Regions from separate parts of the Geobacillus sp. LYN3 genome, predicted to be linked through region 2. Evidence: riboswitches for the same ligand, from Rfam matches in the RefSeq annotation. Region 2 holds a riboswitch; each other region holds the start of a gene.
The links. Region 2 has a riboswitch for S-adenosylmethionine ahead of DCC82_RS06405 (methionine biosynthesis PLP-dependent protein). Riboswitches for the same ligand answer to the same signal wherever they lie in the genome.
Positions count from the first base shown of each region.

Region 1: another riboswitch for S-adenosylmethionine. It lies ahead of DCC82_RS09085 (Na+/H+ antiporter NhaC family protein); the one in region 2 lies ahead of DCC82_RS06405 (methionine biosynthesis PLP-dependent protein).
Region 3: another riboswitch for S-adenosylmethionine. It lies ahead of DCC82_RS04490 (phosphoadenylyl-sulfate reductase); the one in region 2 lies ahead of DCC82_RS06405 (methionine biosynthesis PLP-dependent protein).

Region 1 is NZ_QCWL01000001.1:1,741,044-1,744,362, forward strand. Features, by position in the region: gene DCC82_RS09075 (ABC transporter permease subunit) at 3-833, shown strand; gene DCC82_RS09080 (TetR/AcrR family transcriptional regulator) at 833-1,510, shown strand; SAM riboswitch class I at 1,697-1,802, shown strand; gene DCC82_RS09085 (Na+/H+ antiporter NhaC family protein) at 1,912-3,237, shown strand.
Region 2 is NZ_QCWL01000001.1:1,217,705-1,224,486, reverse strand. Features, by position in the region: gene DCC82_RS06425 (PH domain-containing protein) at 1-341, shown strand, start outside; gene DCC82_RS06420 (PH domain-containing protein) at 338-1,825, shown strand; tRNA gene DCC82_RS06415 (tRNA-Val) at 2,064-2,136, opposite strand; gene metC (cystathionine beta-lyase) at 2,431-3,615, opposite strand; gene DCC82_RS06405 (methionine biosynthesis PLP-dependent protein) at 3,620-4,723, opposite strand; SAM riboswitch class I at 4,800-4,912, opposite strand; gene DCC82_RS06400 (alpha/beta hydrolase) at 5,144-5,872, shown strand; gene DCC82_RS06395 (YjcG family protein) at 5,937-6,458, shown strand; gene DCC82_RS06390 (GNAT family N-acetyltransferase) at 6,460-6,782, shown strand, end outside.
Region 3 is NZ_QCWL01000001.1:871,428-875,530, reverse strand. Features, by position in the region: gene DCC82_RS04505 (low molecular weight protein-tyrosine-phosphatase) at 1-391, opposite strand, end outside; gene DCC82_RS04500 (DUF1128 domain-containing protein) at 496-720, shown strand; gene DCC82_RS04495 (PAS domain-containing sensor histidine kinase) at 919-2,664, shown strand; SAM riboswitch class I at 2,817-2,927, shown strand; gene DCC82_RS04490 (phosphoadenylyl-sulfate reductase) at 3,054-3,761, shown strand; gene DCC82_RS04485 (hypothetical protein) at 3,905-4,084, shown strand.

The sequences.
Region 1 (3,319 bases), 520 kb from region 2:
ATATTTATCAAAATTTGGGGGCTAGAAGTTCAATTTATCTCGAAGAATTTTTACTCCTCAGAGCTGTAAAGTCATTGATCATTTGGAGCATCGTACTCAGCGGACTTATTTTGTTGACATTAAGCATTTATCCTCAGTTTGCAGAGCAGCAAAAAGAAATGACCAAACTGCTTGAGGCCTATCCGGAATCGATTAAAAAAGCGTTTGGAATGAATGAGCTAAATATGGGAGATTTAATGGGTTTTTACGGGATAGAAATTTATATGATAACTACCCTTTTAGGAAGCATATACTCGGCAATTCTTGCATCCAATATTCTGGCCAAGGAAGAAAATGAAAAAACGATTGAATTTTTGTTGTCAAAGCCTGTCACAAGAAGCCGAATCGTAACAGAAAAACTTCTGGCCGTTTTGGTAAATATTTTGATTTTTAACGTAGTTTCAGCCGCAGCAAGCATCATTGGATTTCAATTTGCAAAAGACCCGGATGTTCCGACAGACACGTTTAGTTTGCTGATCGCCGCAACAATATTGCTTCATTTGACGTTCGGTGCAATTGCGTTTATGTTGTCGTCGATGATGAAAAAAACAAGAAACATCCTTTCGATCTCACTGGGGATTGTCCTAGCTGCCTACTTTATGAATGTGATGGCAGGGATATCGGAAGACTTAGAGTTCCTAAAATATATAAGCCCGTTTAAATATGTGGACGCCGCCTCCATTATTAATGATAACGAGATTGAGCCTTTGTATATCTTTATTATGGCTGAGGTTATTTTGATTAGTATCTTCGCTTCATATATGGTATATAAAAAGAAAGATATTGCAGTCTAATGAAATTAGAGGTGTTAAAATTGTATTCAGCATTTGAAAAGCAGCCTAAAGAGAAAAAAGACTTGATCATCAAAGTGGCCATCGAGGAATTTGTGAAGAATGGTTATGAAAAGACCTCTACAGATGTTATTACGAGACGGGCGGGAATTTCCAAGGGAATCCTTTTTCATTATTTTAAGAGCAAGAAAAACTTATACCTTTATTTAGTGAATTATGTGAAGGACTTTCTGACGGAACTAGCAATGGAAGAAATGAAAAAAATCCAATCTGATGATTTCTTTGAAAGGATCAAAGAAATCGTCCTGTTGAAACAAAAACTAACGGTTCAGTATCTCCAAGAAACTCAGTTTATTACGGATGCCTTTACTAATCCTCCAGTGGCAGTAAAGAAGGAAATGGAAGAAATTATTAAGAAACATTACGAAGCTTATCAGGAAGATTTTTTGCTGAAGCATGTCTATATTAAAGATCTGATCCAAACGGAAAAACTTAGAGAGGATATTTCCGTGGATACCGCGATCCGCATGACCATGTTGATTGCCGAACAGCTGTCTAATAAGTATATGGCTATATACAAAAATAAGCAAATGGATGTCATGAGTGGTGTGGAGTCTTTGATAAGGGAACTGAATGAATATCTTAAGATTATTAAATATGGAATCTATAAACCAGAATAGAGTTTTTGATTTCTTTTCCCGTGGCGTTTTGCTACGGGATTTTTGCATATTATTAATGTTACGCATATAATTTTAAGATTTATTTAAAATTATTTAAAAATAAGACATTATCAAAGTGTATTGCACAATAGATGAATATGTTGTAATCTTTTATTTGTTTTATATAACGAAATACAACTGCTCATCTTCTTATCTAGAGAGGCGGAGGGACTGGCCCGAAGAAGTCTCGGCAGCGGACTCGTTTTCGAGTGCTGTGCCAAATCCAGCAAGCATTGTGCTTGAAAGATAAGAAGGGTTTCTTATATAGATACGTATAAGGCCTCTTCTTATGTTCAGATAAGAAGAGGCCTTTTCTCTAAGTGGAAAGCTCCTTCAAAAAAACATAAAATGAGGTGGAAAGAGTGGAGTTAAGAAAAGGCAATCTATTTGCGTTATTTCCGTTTGTGGTCTTTTTAGTGTTGTTCATTGGTGCAGGCGTGGTTACAGGCGATTTTTATAAATTTCCAGTCATTGTAGCAATTTTGATTGCGGCAAGTATTTCGTTGATGATGAATCGGAAAGAGTCTTTAACGAAGAAAGTGGAAGTGTTCACAAAAGGGGCTGGAAATGCCGATGTCATGTTAATGGTCATCATTTTCTTATTAGCAGGAGCATTTTCGGAAGTAACTAAAAAAATGGGGGCTGTTGAATCAACGGTTAATTTAGCTCTTTCCGTTGTTCCGCAAAATTTATTAATAGCCGGTCTATTTGTCATTGGATGTTTTATCTCCATTTCGATGGGAACGTCCATGGGAACGATTGTAGCGTTAGCGCCGATTGGAGTCGGAATTAGTGAACAAACCGATATTTCTTTGGCATTATCTATGGCAGCTGTCATTGGCGGTGCTATGTTTGGAGATAACCTATCTTTTATCTCTGATACAACGATTGCGGCAGTTCGTACACAAAATACAAGAATGAAAGAAAAGTTTAAGGTGAACTTTTTCATTGTTTTACCAGCGGCAATCATCACCATCGTTCTTTTCTGGGCCATTACTGCTGGAGAGCAAGCGGAAATTACGAATCAATCTTTTCATTGGATGAAAATTTTACCTTACCTTGGTGTATTAATAACAGCATTAATGGGCGTTAATGTACTAGTCGTGTTAGCAGGCGGTATTTTATTAGCAGGAATCATCGGCCTTCTTGATGGAAGCTACAGTGCAATGGGCCTCATTCAAGCCATCGGTGACGGGGTCGCCGGAATGCAGGAATTGTCATTGCTTGCGATCTTAATTTCCGGTATGGTGGAAGTCATTAAACATAACGGTGGAATCGATTATTTACTTCAATTAGTAACAAGAAATGTAAAGTCAAAAAAAGGGGCACAATTCGGCATCGCGGGATTAGTGAGTTTAACCAATCTTTCAACAGCAAACAATACGATCTCCATTTTAATTGCTGGTCCACTTGCAAAAAACATTGCTGATCAATATGACATTGATCCGCGTAAATCTGCCAGCATATTGGATATTTTCTCATGCTGTTTCCAGGGGCTCATCCCATATGGTGCGCAAATGCTTGTGGCAGCAGGTGTTGCTTCCATTTCACCATTAAGTATTTTGCAGTATTCGTTCTACCCATTCTTAATTGGAGTTTGTGGCATGATTGCGATTGTGTTTGACTTTCCAAAATTAAAAACACAAAAAGAAGTAAAGGCAGACTTACAAGCGAATAAAGCGGTATAATGAAAAGGTCTCTGATGTGGAGACCTTTCTTTGTAGGGGGGTGACTTAGAATATGATTAACACAAACGGTCGTTTAGAAAGG
Region 2 (6,782 bases):
TTTGGATCGCCCTGTTTGTCATTACCATAATTGGTATTCCGTGGACCTATTTTGTAAGTTCACCGATATACTATAAAACTTTTCGATACGGGTTAACGGATGATTTTTTATACATTAAAAGCGGGATTTGGACAAAAGTGGAAGTTGTAGTGCCGATGACGAAAATACAATCCATTGAATTGACTCAAGGCATCATTATGCGAAAATATGGTGTCCGCTCCATTGAAATTAAAACGATGCAAGGTGGCGTTACCATTCCACATATTGAGGAAGAAGTTGCTATAAAGCTCCGCGATGATATTTCGAAGCTTGCCCGTTTAAAGGAGCTTGATGAAGTATGACGTTTCGCTATTCCAAGCTAAAAATATTCTATGACCTGCTAGACCTTATCAAAAGCAATCTGTTTATACTTTTCATTTTATTCCTAAATTCGGGTAGTAATTCTATGTTCATGAATATTGTGCAATGGGGTGCGATTGCGGTTTTCGGATTCAGTTTACTGTTTCGCATCTATGAGACATTATTTACTAAAGTTGTATTTGCCGAAGATGGCATTCATATACATAAGGGCCTATTTTCTAAATCAGAGCAATTTATACCACGTGAAAAATTTGAGAATGTGCAAACGAAGGCAAATGTTTTGCAACGATTATTTGGCGTACAATCGATCACAATGGAAACAGGAGAAGCAACTAGCGATGTGACATTGGAATTTGTAAATAAAGTGGATTGCATCAAGATAGAGGATTATGTTTTACGAAATGGGAATCAAGAGCAGCATGCTGAGGAAGCCATCAATGAATCTGAACGTCAAATTCTTTTCACCACTACCATTCGTGATATTTTGAAAGCTTCCCTATTGTCCTTCAGTTTTTTAGCCATCATTCCTATTGGCTTAAATATATGGTCAGATGTACATCCAGAAAAATATATTAATGTAGATAAGGTTATGTCTCATCTTTCAGGATGGCTGCTCATCTTGCTAGTCTTACTTGCCGTATTAGCAGCTGTCGGTATCGGCGTCTTTAAAACGTTTAATAGCTACTATCAATATACCATTTCAATGGACAATGAACGCATTTATGTACAAAAAGGCTGGCTTTCTAAGCAAAGCTTTTCCATTCGCAAAGACAAAGTACAAGCGGTCATTTACAAACAAAACGGCTATCAAAAGTTGCTCGGTGTGACAACAATTAAACTTATTTCAGCAGGGGAAATTTTGCCAGGTGAGGACCAAAACATTAATGAATTTTTCCCGTACTTACCAACGGAAAAAGCACATGAATTAATAGCAATCATGCTGCCAGAATTTCAACTGCGTAGCATGACACATTATGCATCCCCTAAGGCAAAAAAGTTGATTTGGCTTCGACCACCAATTTTTGCAAGCCTCGTTGCTGCCATTGGATTTTGGAAACCCATTTTCTTTATTTTTGGTGCGATTGTGTTGGTGTTTACTTATATCAATCGTATTCGAGAATACCGTAATACAGCGTTTAAGTTAGAAGATGCGCATGTACAGCTTCGCTCAGGTGCCTTTACAGTAGAAACACTCGTAACGAAACGGGCAAAGTTGCTTGAATTGCAATTTGAGCGTTCTTTGCTACAGCGAATTTTTGATGTCATGAGTGTAAAACTAACAAATCGTGCACACCCGGTTCACGTAACAACGTTATTAGATATCGATTCTTCTCTACAGCCGTTGATCACATCTTGGTTTGAAGCGCGCACAAAAGATGTGGAGATTGATCCACATTCACAGTACGATTCTTTAAAGCAAGATGCTTGTCCGATTCCTTCTTACGTTGAAGTTAATAGCAAATAAATAGCATACCAGCAGCATATTCAATTATGCTGCTTTATTTATGAAAAAACATAATTTATATTTATTTTAATAAGAAAGCTGCTAATCAAATCGATGCCCTGTTATCAAAATCAAACTAAAAATGCTTCGGCACCAAAATGGCACCAACCGTAACTTTGGCACCATTTTGAGTGCCTGCTATAAAAAACAAAAAGCTTGAAACCCTTGATACGCAAGGATTTCAAGCTCCACACTTTAGTGATTCCGACTGGGCTCGAACCAGCGACCTCCACCCTGTCAAGGTGGCGCTCTCCCAGCTGAGCTACGGAATCATATTCTGTTGAACACATCTATTATTATATGGATATGCCTGATCTTTGTCAAATACTTTTTTAAAAAATTTTCATCTAGCGATTGGGTGTCAATCGCTGTACGGCATTGTCGCGCACAAGCAATAGGGCAAGAACGATCGTAAATCCCCGCTTTCAATACATCATTATGTTATTTAGCGCTCTATATTTATTCCTTTGATCACATGATTATATTATCAGCAGAGACATTTCATTTGACAGAATAAACGAAAAGGTATGCGCGAGGCAGCTTCTTTTGGCGCATACCTTTTTATTTTATCGTGCTGAAACAGTGGATGATGATGTTTCTTTGACATATGACAGTGCTTGCTCGAAATCGGCAATTAGATCGTCAGCGGCTTCAAGGCCAACACTAAGACGCAGCAAGCCGTCCGTGATGCCGCGCCGCTCCCGTTCTTCTTTCGGCATCGCCGCATGTGACATTTTGGCAGGATACGATAAAATCGATTCGACTGCTCCTAAGCTGACGGCAAATACAGGGATGCGAACATGCTTTACAAACGTCCGGACCGCTTCTTCATCGGCAAGGCGGAACGATAATACCGCGCCAAATCCTGATGCCTGATAGCGCTGAATCGCATGGCCCGGATGATACGTAAGCCCTGGATAATACACTTCTTCCACTTTCGGATGATTCGCTAAATAACGGGCTATCTTTAGCGCTGACTGCGATGATTGCTCGAGGCGGACATGAAGCGTTTTTAATCCGCGCAACACAAGCCATGCGTCTTGGACGCCGAGCACCGCTCCGAAAGAGTTTTGCAATTTGTACAGCTGTTTGGCAAGTTCCTCGTCTTTGACAACGGCAAGCCCGGCAACAACGTCGCTATGCCCCGATAAAAATTTCGTCGCGCTATGAAGGACGACATCGACACCAAGATCGAGCGGACGCTGCAGAGCGGGAGTCATAAACGTATTATCTAAAAACGTTAAACAGCCATTTGCCTTTGCAAGCTTCACAATCCCGCGAATATCGGTCACTTTTAAAAGCGGATTCGATGGGGTTTCAACGTAAATGACTTTTGTATTCGGGCGAATATGGGAAGCTACTTCATGCAAATCGGTCATATCAACGAACGTATATTCAATACCAAAGCGGCTCAATACCTCGGTAATCATTCGGTACGTACCGCCGTAAACGTCTTCCGTCACAAGCACATGATCGCCTTTGGACAAGAGGAGAAAAGCGGTGGAAATCGCCGCCATTCCGGATGAGAAGGCGAAACCGCGCACCCCGCCTTCTAACGCCGCAATCGTCTCTTCCAACGCTTCGCGCGTCGGATTGCCTGAGCGGCTATAATCATATTTGCCGAATGTATCAAAATCAAATTGATGGAACGTGGAAGCGTGCTGAATCGGCACACTGACCGCTCCCGTTTGAGGATCCATTTTCCATTTATTATGGAGCAGTTTCGTTTGAAAAGATATGTGTTGTTCCATCTCCCTACACCTCTTTCATACTTTTTAACGCTTGCGATAAGTCAGAAATTAAATCTTCGACATGCTCGATGCCGACAGAGAAACGAAGCAGCCGGTTACAGACACCGTTGGCGATGCGGATTTCTTCTGGAATATCGGCATGGGTTTGCGTTGCTGGATACGTAATAAAACTTTCGACTCCTCCTAAACTTTCGGCGAATGTAATTAATCGTAAACTTTGCAAAAAGCGGTTGACCCATTTTTCTTCGCGCAAACGAAACGATAACATGCCGCCTCTTCCCGGGTATAATACATCAGTAATATCTTCATGCGCCGCTAAAAATTCACTGATTCGCTTCGCGTTTTCTTCGTGCTGTCGCATCCGAAGCGCCAGCGTCTTCATGCCGCGAATAAGCAGCCATGAATCAAACGGTGAAAGCACAGCGCCAATTGCGTTCTGATATTCCGCAAGCCGCTTGCAAAGTTCCTCCCCCTTCGCAACGACGAGACCTGCCAACACATCGTTATGGCCGCCTAAATATTTTGTCGCACTATGGATGACGATATCGGCTCCTTGCTCGATCGGACGCTGAAAAACTGGTGTGTAAAACGTGTTGTCGACAATGAGAAGCAGTCCATGTTTTTTCGCAAATTTTGCCACTTCAGCAATGTCCGTTTCCTGCATTAACGGGTTCGTCGGTGTTTCTAAAAAAATCGCTTTTGTTTTTTCAGTGATGTAGTTCTCTACTAATCGTATGTCGCGAAAATCTACATAATGAAAAGACAAGCCGTATTTTCGCCAGCCGCGTTCAAATAAACGATATGTACCTCCATATAAATCGGAGGAAACGAGAAATTCATCCCCGCTTTCAAATAACGCAAGAACCGTCTGAATGGCCGCCATGCCCGAGCTGAACGCGTAGCCTTGGTCTCCTCCTTCTAGCTTTGCGATCGCTTCCTCGACGATTTTCCGCGTCGGATTGCCGGTACGAATGTAGTCAAATCCGGTAGACTTCCCGATTCCTTCATGACGGTACGCGGTCGAAAAATAGACGGGCGGATTGACCGTTCCTGTGACCGTGTCACTGCGGTTTCCGATTTGCGCCAATAACGTTTCCATTTTCTCCATCTGTATCTCTCCCTCTTCTATAAAATAAAAAAAGTCTTCTAAGAAGAAGACTTTTCCATACGTCGATCAGTGCTTCTTCTTATCTGCCGAATTGAAAAAATTCAATTCGCTGGATTTAGCACCTGGCCAAAAATTGGCTGGTTGCTGAAGCTTCATAGGGCCAGTTCCCTCCACTTCTCTTGATAAGAATGCATCCTTCACTATTCATTTTTTCTGATTACTAAAAAATGTACCTCATTTATCGTAAGTTTGCAAGAAATTTTTTAAATTTTTCAAATTGACACGTTGTTTTTATACGTTGAAAAAACTCCCGGCGCTTTTTTATGTAAATATTCATCATAATCTGCTGTGTTTGTTAACATGTTTTTACAAAAATATGGTACAATAACAGGTGAATCTGTTTTTGTTGGAGGATCCATCATGGCATTACAAAAAGGGACAATGCATGATTACACTATTTATAGCGATGAGCTGGATGAGGAAATAACGCTGCTTGCCTATTTGCCAAGTTCGTTTTCCCCGCTTCATAAGTATTCTCTTCTTATCGCTCAGGATGGGAAAGATTATTTTATGTACGGGAAAATAAAAAGCGTTATTGAACAACTGATGGAAAACGGCGAGATTGACCGCACCATTGTCATCGGAATTCCATATCGCGATGTTAAGGACCGCTATGAGAAATATCATCCAAACGGAAAGAAAAACAGCCGTTATTTGCGTTTTTTAGCACATGAGCTCGTTCCGTTTTTAGATCAAACGTTTCCTACGTACCAAATCGGAAAAGGACGCGCGCTCATCGGCGATTCCCTTGGCGGCACTGTATCACTAATGGCAGGATTATTGTATCCGCATACATTTGGAAAAATTGCGATGCAGTCGCCATATATCGATGAAGGAATCATCGAACAAATTTTACAATTTACAGAACCATCATTATTGCAAATTTACCATTCGGTAGGTACAAACGAAACAGCAGTGAAAACGACGGACGGAAATGTGCGCGATTTTATCACTCCAAATCGAAAGGCGCGTGAAGCGTTTATTCAAAAAGGATTTTTGTATGAATACAACGAATTTGATGGCGGTCATGCATGGACATATTGGCAGCCTGATGTTCCGCGTGCAATCGCGCATATCCTTTCTTTGTAAACACTACTATGCTCTTCGGAATTTTGTTATAATTAAGTACTACTTATCATAAGGAGGGGTTTTTATGAAATATGGTATTGCTTTATTTCCTTCGAAGCGAATACAAGATTTTGCCAATTCCTATAGAAAGCGTTACGACAGCCATTACGCCCTCATTCCGCCGCATTTAACCTTAAAAGAGCCTTTTGAAGCTGACGACCAGAAAATTAAAGAAATTGTAAAGGAACTGCGCAAAATCGCTGCTGAAACAGATGTCATTCCGTTAAAAGTGACAAAGTTTAGCTCATTTTATCCAACAAGCAATGTTATTTATTTAAAAGTGGAGCCGAATGAAACGCTCGAGCGTCTCCATGAACGGCTTCACAGCGGAATCCTTGCTGATAAGTCAGAATACGTATTTGTCCCTCATATTACCATCGGCCGTGATTTGCCAAACGCTGAATATGCTGATGTATACGGACAATTACGGATGCAAAACGTTCATTTTGAAGAAACGGTTGACCGCTTCCACCTTCTATATCAACTAGAAAACGGCTCATGGACAGTATATGAAACATTTCTTGTTGGAGGAAAGGAACAAGAGTAATATGAACGTAGCAATCGGAACAAAAAATGATACATCTTTATACAACGATGCCTTGCTTGTTCGACGAATCGTATTTATCGAAGAGCAGCATGTTCCGGAAGAAGAAGAAATTGATGAATTTGAGCAAGAAGCAATGCATTTTGTTTTGTACGATGGGGAAAAACCGATTGGTGCCGGCAGGTTTCGCACGATCGATAACGGTCTAGGCAAGATCGAACGAATTTGCGTTTTGCCGCAATATCGCGGTAGTGGGGCAGGAAAGCTGATTATGGAAGCGATTGAGCAGTTTGCAAAAAAACAAGGTGTCCCAAAAGTAAAACTGAA
Region 3 (4,103 bases), 350 kb from region 2:
TTCCTGTGTAATACGGATCTGGCACATCAGCAATTTCGCTATTTGGAACAAAATCAAGAAGCCGGCCGATAAATCCTGTTTTATTGTATCCGGCTAATCGTCGCAGATTCCCAACATTTTCCGCATCCATGGCAATAATATAATCAAACTCCTGCAAATCCTCTTTACAAATTTGCCGAGCGCAAATTCCTGAAAAATCGATCTTATTTTTCTTTAATATCGTCTGTGTACCTTCATGCGGCGGTTCTCCGACATGCCAATTCCCTGTTCCCGCTGAATCAACGATGATTTTTCCTTCCAATCCTCTCTCTTTTACTAAATGTCGAAAAATCGCTTCCGCCATCGGCGAGCGACAAATATTCCCTAAGCAAACAAATAATACTTTTACCATTGTTTCACATCTCCTTTCGACCCCATTATATACAAAAATATTAGCGCAATGTATTCCCTTGTATGTTAAAATACATGTAACCTTTACAAGGAAGGAGCAAAAAAATGGATTTATCCAAAAAGTCGGCAGAAAACGTAGCGTACATGGTAGAAAAAATAAAAGAAAAGCTAAAAGTATTAAATTTTGATGCGATTAAACCTTCCCACTTCTCCGAGGAATGGTATGATGAGCTAAAAGACATTTATGAAATGGTGATGAGAAAAAATACGTTTAGCCCAAGCGAGATGCAGGCCATCGCCGAGGAGTTAGGAAACTTACGCAAAAAGTAAAAAATGCTGAAGGAAACGTCGCTTTTCAATGATTCATTATGTACAATGCCATACTTACGTATCCATGTAAGGCGGAAACATCTATCGCTGTCCTTTTCGCTTTGGGCAGCGTTTTTTATTGGTTCTACTCAAATTATCTTTATTTTCGTATAATTATGTCTAAGTTCTAATGTTTTAAGGCGGGAGAGGAGAATAAAAATGATCTCTGGCGGTATTCATTACGTGTTATTTATCATTCTATTATTCTTCATTACCGTAATCGTTTCTTACATATTATTGAAAATACTATTCGCCCACACATTTCCTATTTACATGCTCTCTGCAGCAGCAATCATATGCATCATCAGCCTTGTGGTTTGGTCAATACATTTTCCCCATATGGCGGATTCTTTCACTCGATTTTTGTTCAGCTCCATCGTTGCTGTGCTCAGCGCCTTTTGTTTGGCAGCGTCCGCATTTATCATTAGCCGCTTATTAAAAGAAAATAAACAATGTCATAAATGTCTTTTTTTCGAATACCCTGATGTGATTCTTCTGCTAGACATAAATGGGCTACTTATATCCGGCAACCCTGAAGTAAGAAAAATGCTTGGATACAAACCACGCGAATATATTGGCAAACATTTTACTCAGTTTATCGCCCCAGACCAAATTGAAAAAGCAAAAAAAAAATTTGAACGAACATTAAAAGGAGAAAGTTGTGAATATGATTTACAAGTAAAGCATAAAAATGGAAAAATTATTGACATGCATTTTAAAACCATTCCAATAATTCATGGAAATCGCTTGAAAGGAATTTATGTGATTGGCCAAAATATGACGGAACTCAATCGCTACCGAAAAGAGCTGGAAAACTTATATCATAAACATACACTCATATTAAATTCTATTGCTGAAGGAGTTTGTGGGATTGATAAACATGGAAATATCGTTTTCTGGAATCCAGCTGCAGAACGAATGACGGGATATAAAGCGGAAGAAGCCATTGGAAAAGCATCGCATGATATCATTCACCATACGAAAAAAGATGGAACTCCTTACTCTATTGATGAATGCCCAATTGATCTCGCCATTCAAGATGGGAAAACATATCATATTAGTGAAGATATTTTTTGGAAAAAAGATGGTACCCATTTCCCCGTTTCCTATACGGTAACGCCTGTTTTGGAAAATGGAGCCGTCGTTGATGCGGTATTGACATTCACCGATATTACCGAACTGAAAAAAACAGAAGAATTCATTCGAACATCGGAAAAGCTCTCAGTTGCCGGCCAGCTAGCGGCTGGGATCGCCCATGAAATTCGCAATCCGCTTACAGCCATAAAAGGATTTATACAACTATTGCAATTCGAACTTGACGTGAAAAAACCTTACCTTCACATTATTGAATCAGAAATTCAGCGCATTGAACTTATTTTAGGCGAACTATTAGTGTTGGCAAAACCACAAGCAACCAAATTTACAAAAAGTGATATTGGTGTTTTGCTTCAACATGTCACCACTTTATTAGAAACACAAGGTATTTTGCATAACATCCAAATTATTACAAAAATTGATCCATCTCTTCCTCACATTGAATGTGACGAAAACGGATTAAAGCAAGTATTTATTAATTTCTTAAAAAATGCAATGGAAGCGATGAAAAGCGGTGGACATATTTTTATTGAGGCACAAAAAAAGGATGAATATTCCGTTCTTATCCGCTTTATCGACGAAGGCTGCGGAATTCCAAAAGAACAGCTAGAAAAAATAGGAAAACCGTTCTTTACAACAAAAGAAAAAGGTACTGGCCTCGGAATAATGATCAGTAAAAAAATTATCGAAGACCACGGTGGAACGATGTCGATTATGAGTGAAGAGAATAAAGGAACAACCGTCGAAGTAACATTGCCGATCCGCGTTTCTGCATCCTCTGTTTTGCATAATTCCCTATTATCCGGTTGACATGCATGGAAAAGGTCGGACAACAAACCGCCCTTTTCTTTCCTGATTTCTTTATTCCTCTACTGTGTTATATCAGCAAAAAATTAATTCCTATCGAAAAACTAGGATTGACTTTTGTGTGAATTATGTTAAAATTTTAATCAATTACATCAAACTTATCGAGAGTGAGGGAAGGAACTGGCCCGATGAACTCCGGCAACCTGCTTCATGAAAAAGTAAGGTGCTAATTCCAGCAAAATGGGTGCCATTTTGGAAGATAAGGTGAAATATGCGGCCTCTTCGCTCTTTCCAAAATGGGAGAGCGTTTTTTATAAGCGTTCATTCTCTTTCTATTCCTATATAACCGACTAATCCACTTTATTTTCTTTGATTTTTAAGGAGGGAGAAAGATGCTCACTTATCAAACATGGGAAGCCGAAGAAAAACCTTCATTCCCTCACGATAATGAAACAAAAGGGGCGCTTGATGTCCTCACTTGGGCATTCCGCCAATATAAGGACGATATTGTGTACGCCTGTAGCTTCGGCGTTGAAGGAATCGTGTTAATCGATTTGATTTCGCAAGTAAAGCCAGATGCGGAAATCGTATTTCTCGATACCGGGCTCCATTTTCGCGAAACGTACAAAACAATCGAAAAAGTAAAAGAAAAATATCCTTCTCTCCGCATCGTCATGAAAAAACCAAGTTTATCGCTAGAAGAACAAGCGCAACAGTTGGGAGATGAATTATGGAAACACAACCCAAATAAATGTTGTGAACTGCGAAAAGTCATTCCGCTTCGCGAAGCATTAACAGGAATAACCGCTTGGATTTCTGGACTGCGCCGCGAACAATCGCCAACACGAAGCCATGTAGAATATATAAATAAAGATGACAAATTTAAATCCATAAAAATATGCCCTCTTATTCATTGGACATGGAAAGATGTATGGAATTATGTATACAAACGTCGTCTTCCGTACAATGTCCTTCACGATCGCGGCTATCCAAGCATTGGCTGTGAACCTTGTACGTCCCCCGCACTCGATCCAAATGATTTACGTTCCGGCAGATGGGTCGGCCACGGAAAAACAGAATGCGGCCTTCACATCTCATAAGGTTTGGCTTGTCACCTTTGGCATTATTAGCTTGAAAAAACAATAGCCGAAGAAAAACGATCATTATACAAAAACAGCGGTGACGTTTCGCAATAAATCATAGTTTTCCTATATGAAATATTGATTCTAGGAGGTTATGAACAATGAGTTTAAGCATTCCACACGGAGGCACATTAATCGATCGATGGAATCCTAGCTATCCATTGGATACACTGACAAAAGAAATTGAGCTGACAAATGCCGAATTAAGTGATTTAGAATTGATCGGAACAGGCGCTTACAGCCCGCTTACCGGATTTTTAACAAAAGAGCATTCCCGTTAGGAGCTTTTCCGGGGACTTG